Linked DNA regions of Chitinimonas arctica. The protein of the gene in region 3 interacts with the protein of the main gene of each other region in a pairwise test. Links are inferred from orthologs where the notes say so. Each region holds a gene or a part of one and is shown on either strand. Other genes may lie near its edges.

Evidence for each region. The genes of interacting proteins can lie anywhere in the genome.
Region 1: the proteins of FNU76_RS13085 (region 3) and FNU76_RS07905 interact in binary tests that used the Escherichia coli proteins (3 or more experiments, as listed by UniProt). The link is inferred for Chitinimonas arctica from one-to-one orthologs.
Region 2: the proteins of FNU76_RS13085 (region 3) and FNU76_RS21970 interact in binary tests that used the Escherichia coli proteins (3 or more experiments, as listed by UniProt). The link is inferred for Chitinimonas arctica from one-to-one orthologs.

What each region holds. Positions count from the first base shown.
Region 1 is NZ_CP041730.1:1,767,431-1,771,432, forward strand. Bases 527-3,459 are described here. They hold FNU76_RS07905 (sulfate/molybdate ABC transporter ATP-binding protein), read right to left. Parts: upstream 2,547-3,459; coding sequence 1,506-2,546; downstream 527-1,505. Other genes in these bases: FNU76_RS07900 (M48 family metallopeptidase), read left to right, coding at 527-1,453; cysW (sulfate ABC transporter permease subunit CysW), read right to left, coding at 2,559-3,434. Outside these bases: FNU76_RS07895 (papain-like cysteine protease family protein), read left to right, coding at 1-190; more of FNU76_RS07900, read left to right, coding at 458-526; sulfate ABC transporter permease subunit CysT, read right to left, coding at 3,485-4,002. UniProt on the Escherichia coli protein: Part of the ABC transporter complex CysAWTP involved in sulfate/thiosulfate import. Responsible for energy coupling to the transport system.
Region 2 is NZ_CP041730.1:4,829,781-4,833,676, reverse strand. What follows is about bases 527-3,353. They hold FNU76_RS21970 (LytR/AlgR family response regulator transcription factor), read right to left. Parts: upstream 2,402-3,353; coding sequence 1,652-2,401; downstream 527-1,651. Other genes in these bases: FNU76_RS21965 (sensor histidine kinase), read right to left, coding at 2,438-3,353; FNU76_RS21975 (serine hydrolase domain-containing protein), read left to right, coding at 555-1,604. Also shown: cadR (Cd(II)/Pb(II)-responsive transcriptional regulator), read left to right, coding at 72-503; more of FNU76_RS21965, read right to left, coding at 3,354-3,652; FNU76_RS21960 (hypothetical protein), read right to left, coding at 3,867-3,896. UniProt on the Escherichia coli protein: Member of the two-component regulatory system BtsS/BtsR, which is part of a nutrient-sensing regulatory network composed of BtsS/BtsR, the low-affinity pyruvate signaling system YpdA/YpdB and their respective target proteins, BtsT and YhjX.
Region 3 is NZ_CP041730.1:2,909,971-2,914,025, reverse strand. Bases 387-3,372 are described here. They hold FNU76_RS13085 (glutamate-5-semialdehyde dehydrogenase), read right to left. Parts: upstream 2,515-3,372; coding sequence 1,258-2,514; downstream 387-1,257. Other genes in these bases: FNU76_RS13080 (alpha-hydroxy acid oxidase), read left to right, coding at 2,648-3,372; FNU76_RS13090 (DUF2804 domain-containing protein), read right to left, coding at 387-1,277. Outside these bases: FNU76_RS24120 (methyl-accepting chemotaxis protein), read right to left, coding at 1-133; more of FNU76_RS13090, read right to left, coding at 261-386; more of FNU76_RS13080, read left to right, coding at 3,373-3,808. UniProt on the Escherichia coli protein: Catalyzes the NADPH-dependent reduction of L-glutamate 5-phosphate into L-glutamate 5-semialdehyde and phosphate. The product spontaneously undergoes cyclization to form 1-pyrroline-5-carboxylate.

The sequences.
Region 1 (4,002 bases), 1.1 Mb from region 3 along the record:
TGGCCATGTCGTTGTGGCTGATGATGTTTCTGCCGATCTTGCGGAAGTCAGATTGCGCGACCCCCACCACGGATGGGAGATTACGGTCGGCGTTGATGCTTTTATAGCAGAATGGGAAATCACAAACCCAATGACGGGTGATTTCATCCTGGGGACGAGCAAAGAAATCATGCAAGTTCAAGCTGCGTAATACTCCCTATAGTTGATTTTCACGCCTCGCTGCGGGCCCTTTCGGCCCGCACGGGGGTGGCGAATGACTTAAAGCCGCCAGCCTCGCTCGTGGCAGATCGTGATTCGCTACCCATCGAGCGGCAGCTGGATCTGCGTGGAAAAACACGCCGATTTGAGACAAAGCCGACTATTTACCTCGCCGTGCGTAACACACTCCCCTACCATGCGCGACGGTCGCTCGAGCGGCCCTCGATAAAAAAGCACTATCAATCCAGGGAAGTTTGTAATGCAAACACAATTGGTCTATCCGAAGGAAAAGACGCTTTTCGCCATCCTGGCGACGCTGGCGGCGATATTCTGGCTGTTGATCATCCTAGGCACGCTGGGCATGGCCCTGTTCTATGTGCTGATGTTCTTCGTCTTCTATCTGTTCGCCCAGTCCGGCTTTATTTCATACATCAAGGGTACTGCGGTACGTATCACGCCCGAACAACTGCCTGTGCTACATGCCCGCATTGCCGAATGCGCCGGCAAGATCGGCATGCGGACCCTGCCGGAAGCCTACCTGCTGCGCAGCGACGGCCTCTTTAATGCCTTCGCCACCAAGTTCCTCGGCCGCAACTACATTGCCCTGTATGCCGAACTGGTGGACGCCTTGCTGGACCGCCCCGATGCACTGAATTTCTATATCGGCCACGAACTGGGCCATCTGCATCGCAAGCACCTCAGCCACGGTCCGCTACTGGCGCCGGTGGCCTGGCTGCCGCTGATCGGACCAGCCTACTCCCGTGCGCGCGAGTACACCTGCGACCGCTATGGCCTGCGCTGCTGCCCCAATCCAAGCGACGCCGCCCATGCCGTGGCGGTACTGGCCGCCGGCGGCAAGCACGCCAAGGTGATGGACCATGATGCCTATGTGGGACAAACCATTGAGACCAGCGGCTTCTGGATGTCCTTCCACGAATTGGTGGGCGACTATCCCTGGCTGGTGAAACGCCTGCACGCGGTACGTGAGCTGGGAGCCGGCCGCGAGCCCGTCATGCCGGGCCGCAATCCGATTGCCGGCCTGTTTGCCTTGTTCGTACCGCGTAGCGGCATGCCTTCCGGCGGCGGCGGCATCATTGTGATCGTTGCCATGGTGGGCATCCTGGCCGCCATCGCGATCCCGCAGTACCAGATCTATACCCAAAAGGCGAAACAAGCCGCCGAGGCGGCCGCCATGATGGAACAGATGCGTGAGGCGAAACCGGCCGAGGGCGAACCGGAGGCCTCGACGGACTAAGGCTGGCGGGAGGGGTGCAAAGCCCCTCCCCCGCTTTTCCCGACACAGCGTTTCAGATCGAGTAATCCTCGGCGAACACCCTGGCGCTGCGCGGCCGGATATAGACCCGCTCGCCGGCCTGGTAGCGCTGGCCGGCGAAGGCCTCGCGGCTCAGCTCCGCCTCGACCGGATCGCCATTTTCCAGGCTCAGTTCCAAGCGGACGATGGAGCCGATGGCACGGACATGGTCCACCTTGGCGGGCAGCGACTGGCCCACCGCTTCGCGGCTCAGTTCGATATCATGCGGCCGAACGTAGGCAATGGCGCCGTCGCCTTGCGGGCCTTGATGCCCCACATCGGCAAAGCCGGCATGCACGCGGCTGTGGAAGAGATTCACGTCGCCGAGGAACTGATAGACAAACGGGGTGGCCGGCGTGTCGTACACCTCTTCCGGCGTACCGACCTGTTCGATCCTGCCCTTGTTCATCACCACCACCCGATCGGCCACTTCCAGGGCTTCTTCCTGGTCATGGGTCACGAATACCGAAGTGACATGCACTTCCTCGTGCAGCCGTTTCAACCAGCGGCGCAATTCCTTGCGTACCTTGGTATCCAGTGCGCCGAACGGTTCGTCCAGCAACAGCACCTTGGGCTCGACCGCCAAGGCCCGGGCCAGGGCGATGCGCTGGCGCTGGCCGCCCGATAGCTGGGCCGGATAGCGGTCGGCCAGCCAGTCCAACTGCACCAGGTTCAATAGATCGTGCACCCGGCGCTTGATCTCGCTGTCCGACGGCCGGGTCTGCTTGGGCCTGACCCGCAAGCCGAAGGCGACATTCTCGAATACCGTCATATGCCGAAACAAGGCGTAGTGCTGAAAGACGAAGCCGACCTGCCGCTCGCGCACATGCTTGTCGGTGGTATCTTCGCCATGAAACAGGATCTGGCCGGAATCCGGCGTTTCCAAGCCGGCAATGATGCGCAGCAGGGTGGTCTTGCCGCAGCCGGACGGCCCCAGCAAGGCCAGCAGTTCGCCGGTTTCGACCTTGAGATCGACGTTGCCCAGGGCGGTGAAGCTACCGAACTGCTTGGCGATGGATTGGATTTCGATGCTCATGATGGCTCGCTTTCACTCGTCGTAGGCGGCACGGGCATCCGCCGCGCGCTGCCGTTCGGTCTGCCATTCCACCCAGGTCTTGGCCACCAGGGTGACCAGGGCCAGCAAGGCCAGAATGGAGGCACAGGCAAACGCCGCTACAAAGTTGTACTCGTTGTACAGAATCTCTACATGCAGGGGGATGGTATTGGTCATGCCGCGGATATGGCCCGATACCACGCTCACCGCACCGAACTCGCCCATGGCCCGGGCATTGCACAGGATCACCCCGTACAGCAGGCCCCATTTGATATTGGGCAAGGTAATGCGCCGGAAAGTGGTCCAGCCGCTGGCGCCCAGCACCATGGCAGCCTGTTCTTCCTCGGTGCCCTGCGCTTCCATCAAGGGAATCAGTTCGCGGGCGACAAAGGGGAAGGTCACGAAGATGGTGGCCAGGACGATGCCGGGCACGGCGAAGATGATCTTGATGTCATGTTCCTGCAGCCATGGCCCCAGCCACCCCTGTGCGCCAAAGATCAGCACATAGACCAGCCCCGCCACCACCGGCGAAACGGAGAACGGCAGGTCGATCAGGGTGATCAACAGGCTTTTGCCCTTGAAATCGAACTTGGCGATGGCCCAGGCGGCCGCCACGCCGAATACCAGATTGAAGGGGACGGAAATCGCCGTGGCGATCAGTGTCAGCTGGACCGCCGCCAGCGCATCTGGCTCGCGCAGGGCTTCCCAATAAAGATCCCAGCCCTTGCGCAGCGCTTCGGCGAATACCGACACCAGCGGCAGCACCAGGAACAGGCCGAGAAAGGCCAGCGCCGCGCCGACCAGGGTCCAGCGGACCCAGGCTTGTTCGGTGGTGGCGACGGAACGCGTGGCGGTATTGAGTTGATGCATGGCCCTTACCCTGTAATACCGGGCGGCGGCCCGGTCGAGATAGCTGGTTGTTACTTGCGCATGCCGTGGCGCTTGGCATGCCACCACTGCAGCAGGTTGATCAGCAGGATCAACGTGAAGGACAGGCCCAGCATGACGGTGGCGATGGCGGTCGCGCCCACGTAGTCATACTGTTCCAGCTTGCCGATGATCAGTAGCGGGGTAATTTCGGATTCGAACGGGATATTGCCGGCGATAAAGATCACGGAGCCGTACTCGCCGATGGCGCGGGCGAACGCCAGGGTAAAGCCGGTCAACAGGGCCGGCATGGCGGCCGGGAAGATGATCTTGCAGAACGTCTGCCAGCGGTTGGCGCCCAGGCAGGCGGCCGCCTCTTCCAGTTCCGGCTCCAGGTCCTGCAACACCGGCTGTACGGTGCGCACGACAAAGGGCAGGCCGATAAAGGTCAGCGCCAGCACGATGCCCAGCGGCTTGAAGGCGACTTCGATGCCGAAGGGCGCGAGTAGCGAGCCTATCCAGCCATTGGGTGCGTACAGATTGGTCAGGGCGATGCCGGCCACCGCGGTAG
Region 2 (3,896 bases), 1.9 Mb from region 3 along the record:
GATTGCTACATCTAACAGCCTAAAGCTACTATAGGGTCAAGCGCGGCAACGCATTTGCAGGGAAACGCACAATGAAAATCGGTGAACTGGCCCAAGTGGCACGCTGCACGGTGGAAACCATCCGCTACTACGAAAAGGAAGGCCTGCTGCCCGAACCGGAGCGGACTGCAGCCAACTACCGCAGTTACGGCAATCCCCATGTGGAAAGGTTGCGCTTTATCCGCAATTGCCGAGTACTGGATATGACCCATGAGGAAATCCGCGCGCTGCTGACGCTGCGCGACGGGCCGGCCATCGCCTGCGGCCAGGTGAACCAACTGCTCGATGCCCATATCGGCCATGTCGACGCGCGCATCGATGAGCTATTGCACCTGAAGCAACAACTAAGCACGCTACGCCGGCAGTGCCAGGCCGAACAGGCCCTGGCCGACTGTGGCATCCTGCAGGGCTTGGCCAGCATGGAAACCGAGGCACGGGTGGAACGCCATACCCATCTTGGTTAAGCTGCCGGCAGCCCGCCCCGACCGGGACGGGCCTACCAGCAGGAGTCGTGAATGCGCATTGGTTTTCCATTGATGGCGGCAGCCTATCTGTGCCTGGGAACGGCACATGCCGACCGGGTCGATAAGGTGGTCAGGCAGGAATTGAAGGCGCAATCCATTCCCGGTATCGGCATCGCCATCATCAGGGATGGCAGGATCGTGAAAGAACAAGGCTACGGCCTGGCCAATATCGAGCACGGCGTGCCCGTCACCCCGGCGACGGTGTTCCAGTCCGGTTCCATCGGCAAGCAATTCACCGCAGCGCTGGTCATGCTATTGGTGGAGGATGGCAAGCTGGGCCTGGACGACCTTATTTCCACCCATCTATCGGTACCGCCCCACTGGGGGAAGATCACGGTGCGCCATCTGCTGACCCATACCGCCGGTATCAGCGACGAGCCCGTCGATCATATCGACCTGCATCGCGACTACAGCGACGAGCAACTGCTGCAACTGGCCGGTGCGGTGCCGCTACTGTCCGAACCGGGCGAGAAGTGGTCCTACAGCAATAGCGGCTATCAGGTGCTTGGCTTCCTCTGCAACAAGCTGGGCGGCAGCCACTACGCCGAACAATTGCAGACTCGCCTGTTCAAGCCGCTGGGCATGGCCACCCGCCTGATCAGTGAGCGCGATATCGTTCCCCACCGCGCGGCCGGCTACGATATTGTCGAGGGTGCCGCCAAGAACCAGGACTGGGTCTCCCCCACGCTCAACGCCACAGCCGACGGCAGTCTCTACCTGACGGCGCGCGACCTGGCCCGCTGGGATATCGCCCTAAATGGCGACAAGCCGCTGAGCGCGGCCAGCAAGCAGGCCGGTTGGACACCGGTGAAACTGAACGACGGCAGCAGTGCCCCTTACGGTTTCGCTTGGTCGGTGCTCGAGCTCAAAGGCCACCGCGTAGTCGAGCACGATGGTGCGTGGCAGGGATTCACCACGCAGATCAGCCGTTTTCCGGACGACAAGCTGACGGTGATCGTGCTGACCAATCGCTCGGATGCGGATGTGGCGAAGATTGTCTATCGGATCGCGGCGGTCTATGTGCCGGGGCTGGGGCGCTGAGCAAGCCAGCCCGGCGGAGCGGGCGGCCTTGGCGAACCTGCAATTCGCTACTCCCGAAACCGGTAGGTAAACGCCCGGCTCACGCCTAATCTCTCCTCGCTGCCTTTCAGCAGCACCACCATGCGTTCGGCGTCCAGGCGCTCGGCCGCGGCAATGGCATGCACATTGACCAGGGTGCCACGGTGGATCTGCCAGAACAGTTCGCTGTCCAGCCCGGCCAGCAGATCCTTGAGCGGGGTACGGATCAGGGCTTCGGAGTCGGCCAGCACCACCCGGGTGTACTTGGTATCGCTCTGGAAGAACAATACGTCCTCCACCTTGATCAGCTTGATTTGTTTCCCCACCGTGGCCTTCAGCCATTTCAGCTTCTCGCGCTCAGGGGTGGGCGCGGCCGTGGTGAGGCGGCTCAGCAACTCGCTCAGGTCGGCCGGCGGCGTGGCCAGTTTCTGGCGTATGCGCGCAATCGCCTTGGCTAGCCGATCGGCCTCGATGGGTTTGAGCAGGTAATCGACCGCCCCGGCCTCGAAGGCGTCGACGGCATACTGGTCGTAAGCCGTGACAAACACCACATGGGCGGCCGTACCGATACGGGCGGCCACTTCCAGCCCGGAAAATCCCGGCATGCGGATATCCAGGAAGACCACCTGCGGTTCGAACTCCAGGAAGGCGTCCCAGGCATCGTTGCCGTTTTCGGCGGCCGCCACCACCTCGGCGTCGGGCCAGCTCCGCTGCAGCAGATCGAGCAGCCGTTCGCGCATCAGGGGTTCGTCTTCGGCGATCAATATCTTGGTGCGCATGCTGTTCCTTGTCTCCATCCTGGCGCAATGGCCGGTTTACTCCAACGGCAAGCGGAGTGTGGCCGTAAAGCCCTCGATCTGCGCTTCCGGTATCTGCAGTTCCGCCTTATCGCCATATTGCAGGCGCAGTCTCTCGCGGATATTCGCCAAGCCCACGCCACCATCGGATTGATTGCTCACACCTTGGCCGGTGTCGCTGACCTGGACATGCAATTGCCCATCCGAGGCAAACGCCTGGAGATCGATGCGGCCGCCTCGCAGCGCCGGCTCTATGCCATGTTTGATGGCGTTCTCCACCAGGGTCAGCAGCATCATGGTCGGAATCCGCTGTCCTGCCAATTCCTGCGGCAGCGCCAGGGCAAAGCGCAAGCGGTCGCCCAGGCGGGCTTGCATGACCCGCAGATAGGCTTCCACCAGGATGAAGTCTTCGCCTAGGCCGACCTGCTCGGCGCGCATTTGCGCCATGCTGCCGCGCAGGAAATGTATCAGGCTGGCGGTCAAGGCAGACGCACGCGGTGCGCCGGCTTCGGCCAGTTGCTGCACGGCACCCAGGGTATTGAAGAGGAAATGCGGTTCGATCTGCGCTTGCAGCAGTCGTAAATGTGCTTCGCTCAAGCGCCGCGCCAAACGCTCGCTCTCGGCTTCGGCGCGCAGCAGCTCCTGCTCCTCGTTGCGCCGCAGCTGGCGGCGATGCGCCACCAGCCTGACGGCCGCCACCAGCAGCAGGGTACATAGCACGGTGAGGAACCCCGCCATGGTCAGCACCGATATCGCCGAATGCCACCCCTGCCGGCTACCCATCACGAAAGCCGCCAGTACGGTAGGGACCAGTGCGACACCGACACTCTGCAATAAGTAGTAGCGGAATTTCCCCAGGTACTTGCGGTAGCCAAGCCAGATATCCAGCACGCACCAGACCAGCACGGGAGCGAGGATACCTGCCCGTAACCAATCCGCCGCGGTGGGCGCCGCCCAATCTAAACTGAACCGGGACTGCAAGCGACCCTCGACCCGCCATAATGCGACTTCATCCACCACGATGGCGTTGCAGAGGAGTATCAACAAGCCCACGCTCAATACCAGACCAAGCGCAAAACCCAGCGAACGGGGCGAATGGGTCACGCGGTCGAGGATATCCACGTCGCGCTGCTCCACGCTGGAGCGGGACCGTATCATCCACGCGCCATACGCATCTCCCCGCAAAAATAGCCTGCTCAACCAACTGCCCGGCTTGACGACCTGCTGTTCCATGCTTGCTTCCCCTGTGAGGCAAGCCCGCACGCTATCACGGTGCCGATGGTGGATAAAAGGGGAAGGGATCAAGCGACGAATGCGTGGGGACGGAAGATGTGCAGAGACGGACGGGATACGATGGGAATCGTATTGTCCCAAATGTCAGATCGCCTGGCTATTCCTTACAAGCTTCGCGAAAATCCAGTTGCATTTAACCTCAGAGCTCATCACTTCACTCGTAGGCAATATCCTTGCGCGCCGC
Region 3 (4,055 bases):
CCGCCACGCCGGCCATTCCCCAGACCGCTCCGCTACCCCAACCCAGGCTGGCGGCCAAGGCGGTGGCAAGATTCAGCAGGGCAAGCAGTACGAACGCCAACCAGGCGCGTTGGGTGAAAGTCAGTGTTTGCATATGGGCTCCGGGGCGGTTGGGCGAAGCAGTTGTGCCTGCCGCTGAACTTCATAATAGGCGGCGCACAGCCGCTCGCCACGGCCGGATGCAGGCAAGGGCAACTTTATATTGCCGCCCCTCCATCGCCCTACCAGCGGGAGTGATGCTGCTCCGCCACGCCCAGCAAGCCTTCGATCAGCCTGGGCGCCTCATCCATCGTAGCCCTTACCCAGCCTGAGTAAACACCGACCGGCTGGACATAGTGGCTGGCGGCGATCAATAGATTGCGATCCTCGCGCCGCTCGCCTTCCGGCTGGAAACGCAAGTCCAATAGGCCGTCATCCGTACTGACACGCCACACCGCCTGCGTATCGGCCGGATCGAACTCGAAGCGGGCGGCCCCCAGGGCGATCAGCTTGCCATCGAGCCACAGGACATTTTCGTGATTACCGAAATAGCCCGCCTGTAGATTGAAGCCGACTTCGGCGGCATGGGCGGAGGCCCATAGCCAGCGGGTATCGCGCGGCAATAGCCCATTGGAATGATCCAGGCTGGCATGGGCGCCATCCAGCGGGAAAACCTTGCCTGCCGCATGCGCCTCGCCTCGTACCGCCAGCGCCGGCGATTTGTGGGTAGCATGCCAAACGCCTCCCTCCACCGGCCCGCAGGCAAACAGCCAGGGCGCCGTGTTGCGGCCATCCAGCTCGGCCGTCACCCGAAAACCGCCAGGCCCGCTGACCGCCAGGCTGAACAGGTTCGCCTCCTGCTCGATAAAGCTTATCCGCGCCCCCAGCCAGGCAAAGCGGCTGGCCTCGCCCGTGGCGGGCACATCGGCCACCTTCGCCGTCAGTCCCGGCAGGCCATCGCGCGACAGCGAGCCGATCACCTTGCCGCTGGCCCGGTCGAACAGGTAGGCAAAAGCGGTATTGGTCCAACCGACATCGACAATGGCGCAGCCAATAAAGCAGTCGCCGCAGGCGATACCGATATATTGCCAACGCTTGTGATGCAGTAGCCGCCACCAGCCGGGACGCTGCAAGGCCGCGGGCAGACCGCGCCAGTCGAGCCGGTCGCAGCGGCCGGCAAAGCGACCTTGCAGCGGCTGGCCCGCCGCATCGTAGAGCGACGCCGGCGCAGCCGGCAGATCAGACGCGAATCTGTCCATCACCGAGCACCACCCATTTCTGGCTAGTCAGGCCATGTAGCCCCACCGGGCCGCGCGCGTGGATCTTGTCGGTGGAAATACCGATTTCCGCACCCAAGCCATATTCAAAACCATCGGCGAAGCGGGTCGAGGCATTCACCATCACGCTGGCCGAATCGACTTCGCGCAGAAAGCGCCGCGCCTTGCCATAGTTTTCGGTCACGATGGCATCGGTATGGTGGCTGCCGTATTCATTGATATGGCTGATCGCCTCGTCCAGATCGGCCACGACGCGGATGGCAAGGATGGGCGCCAGGTATTCGGTCCGCCAGTCCGCCTCGGTAGCGGCCTCGGCGTCGGGCAGCCATTCGCGGGTGCGGGGGCAGGCGCGCAGGGCGACACCCTTGGCGCGATAGATTTCGCCCAGCGGCGGCAGGATCAGCTCGGCCACGGTTTCGTTCACCAGCAACGTTTCCATGGTGTTGCAGGTGCCGTAGCGATGGGTCTTGGCGTTGTCGGCAATACGCAGCGCCTTGTCCGGGTCGGCCTCGTCATCGATATAGACGTGGCAGATCCCGTCCAGGTGCTTGATGACCGGTACACGTGCCTCGCGCGTGATGCGCTCGATCAAGCCCTTGCCGCCGCGCGGCACGATTACATCGACATAGTCGCTCATGGTGATCAAGGCCCCCACCGCGGCGCGGTCGGTCGTCTCCACCACCTGCACCACGGTTTCCGGCAGGCCCGCGCTACGCAGGCCTTCGCGTACCAGCGCGGCAATCGCCTGGTTGCAGCGCAGCGCCTCCGAACCGCCGCGCAGGATGGCGGCATTGCCCGACTTCAGGCACAGGCCGGCGGCGTCGGCCGTCACATTGGGGCGCGCCTCGTAGATGATGCCGATCACGCCCAGGGGCACCCGCATCTTGCCCACCTGGATACCGGACGGACGGTAGGCGAAATCGCCCATCTCCCCCACCGGATCGGGCAGCGCGGCGATCTGGCGCAGGCCTTCGGCCATGGCCGCGACGCCCTTGGGCGTCAACGCCAGGCGGTCCAACAGCGCCTCGTCCAGGCCGGCGGCACGCGCGGCCGCCATATCGGCGGCATTGGCCGCCAATAATTGCTCGGCATCGCGCTCGATGGCGGCGGCCATCGCATGCAAGGCGGCGTTCTTGGCATTGGTATCCGTCCGGGCGATCTGGCGCGAGGCCGCGCGCGCGGCACGGCCCAGCTCGGTCATATAAGTCTGCACATCCATTGCGGCTTGCTCCGTCGAAACATGGCTGGCATCGATTCTGCCAGAATCACCTCCTGCCTGCCGGCCACAGACCGGCGGGACAAGGATTTTCTGGATTCGCTGTTGCCCAAAGACCATTTAGACGAGAAAAGTCATGCCATTGATCACCTGTGTCGAAGATCTCCGCTTACAGGCCAAGCGAAGGGTACCGCGCATGTTTTACGACTATGCAGACTCCGGCTCCTGGACCGAGGGCAGCTATCGTTCGAACGAGCAGGCTTTCCAGGCAATCAAGTTTCGCCAGCGGGTGGCGGTAAATATCGCGCAGCGCAGCTTGCGTAGCGATATGGCCGGCACCAGCGTCGCCATGCCGGTGGCTTTGGCGCCGACCGGATTGACCGGCATGCAGCACGCGGACGGCGAGATCCTGGCGGCTCGTGCGGCCGAACGCTTCGGCGTGCCCTTCACCCTCTCGACCATGAGCATCTGCTCCATCGAGGACGTCGCGGCCCATACCCAGGCGCCGTTCTGGTTCCAGCTCTATGTCATGAAGGACCGTGCCTTTATCGAAAGCCTGATCGAGCGCGCCCGCGCCGCGCGTTGTAGCGCCCTGGTCCTGACCCTGGACTTGCAGATCCTCGGCCAGCGGCACAAGGATCTGCGCAACGGCCTATCCGTGCCGCCCAAACCCACCTTGGCCAACCTGATCAACCTGGCCGGCAAGCTGCCCTGGTGTTGGGATATGTTGCACACGCGCCGCCGCAGCTTCGGCAATATCGTCGGCCATGTGCAAGGCGTGGCGGACCTCTCCTCGCTCAGCGCCTGGACGGCTGCCCAGTTCGACCCCGCCTTGAACTGGGCCGACGTGGAGTGGATCAAGCGCCGCTGGGGCGGAAAATTGATACTGAAAGGCATCATGGACGCGGAAGACGCCCGCCTGGCCCGCGACAGCGGCGCCGATGCGCTGATCGTCTCCAACCACGGCGGCCGCCAGCTGGACGGCGCCCCCTCCAGCATCTCGGCCCTGCCGGCCATCGCCGAGGCGGTGGGCCGCGATATGGAGGTCTGGCTCGACGGCGGCATCCGCTCCGGCCAGGATGTGCTGAAAGCCATCGCCCTGGGCGCCAAGGGCACCCTGATCGGCCGCGCCTTCCTGTATGGCCTGGGCGCGCAGGGAGAAGCCGGCGTGACGCGTTGCCTGGAAGTCATCGCCCGCGAACTGGACCTCAGCATGGCCTTTTGCGGGCATGTCGATATCCGCAAAGTCACGCGCGACATCCTGGTGCCGGGGACCTATCCGACCCAGCCTTGCTAGGCCGGCGCAGCGCCAGACCCCTCGCTGCATCAGCCCGCCGGCGCGCTTGTCGGCATGCTATGCAGCGGCTATTATTTTTTTGCTTCGTTTCACATCGGGCCGATAGCTCAGCTGGGAGAGCGCTGCGTTCGCAATGCAGAGGTCGGGAGTTCGATCCTCCTTCGGTCCACCAAATACCCTTCCAAGAAATTCCAAAAAGGTCCTAAAAGCCAATCAGATACAAGGTTTAACGCCTTTCCTTCGTCCG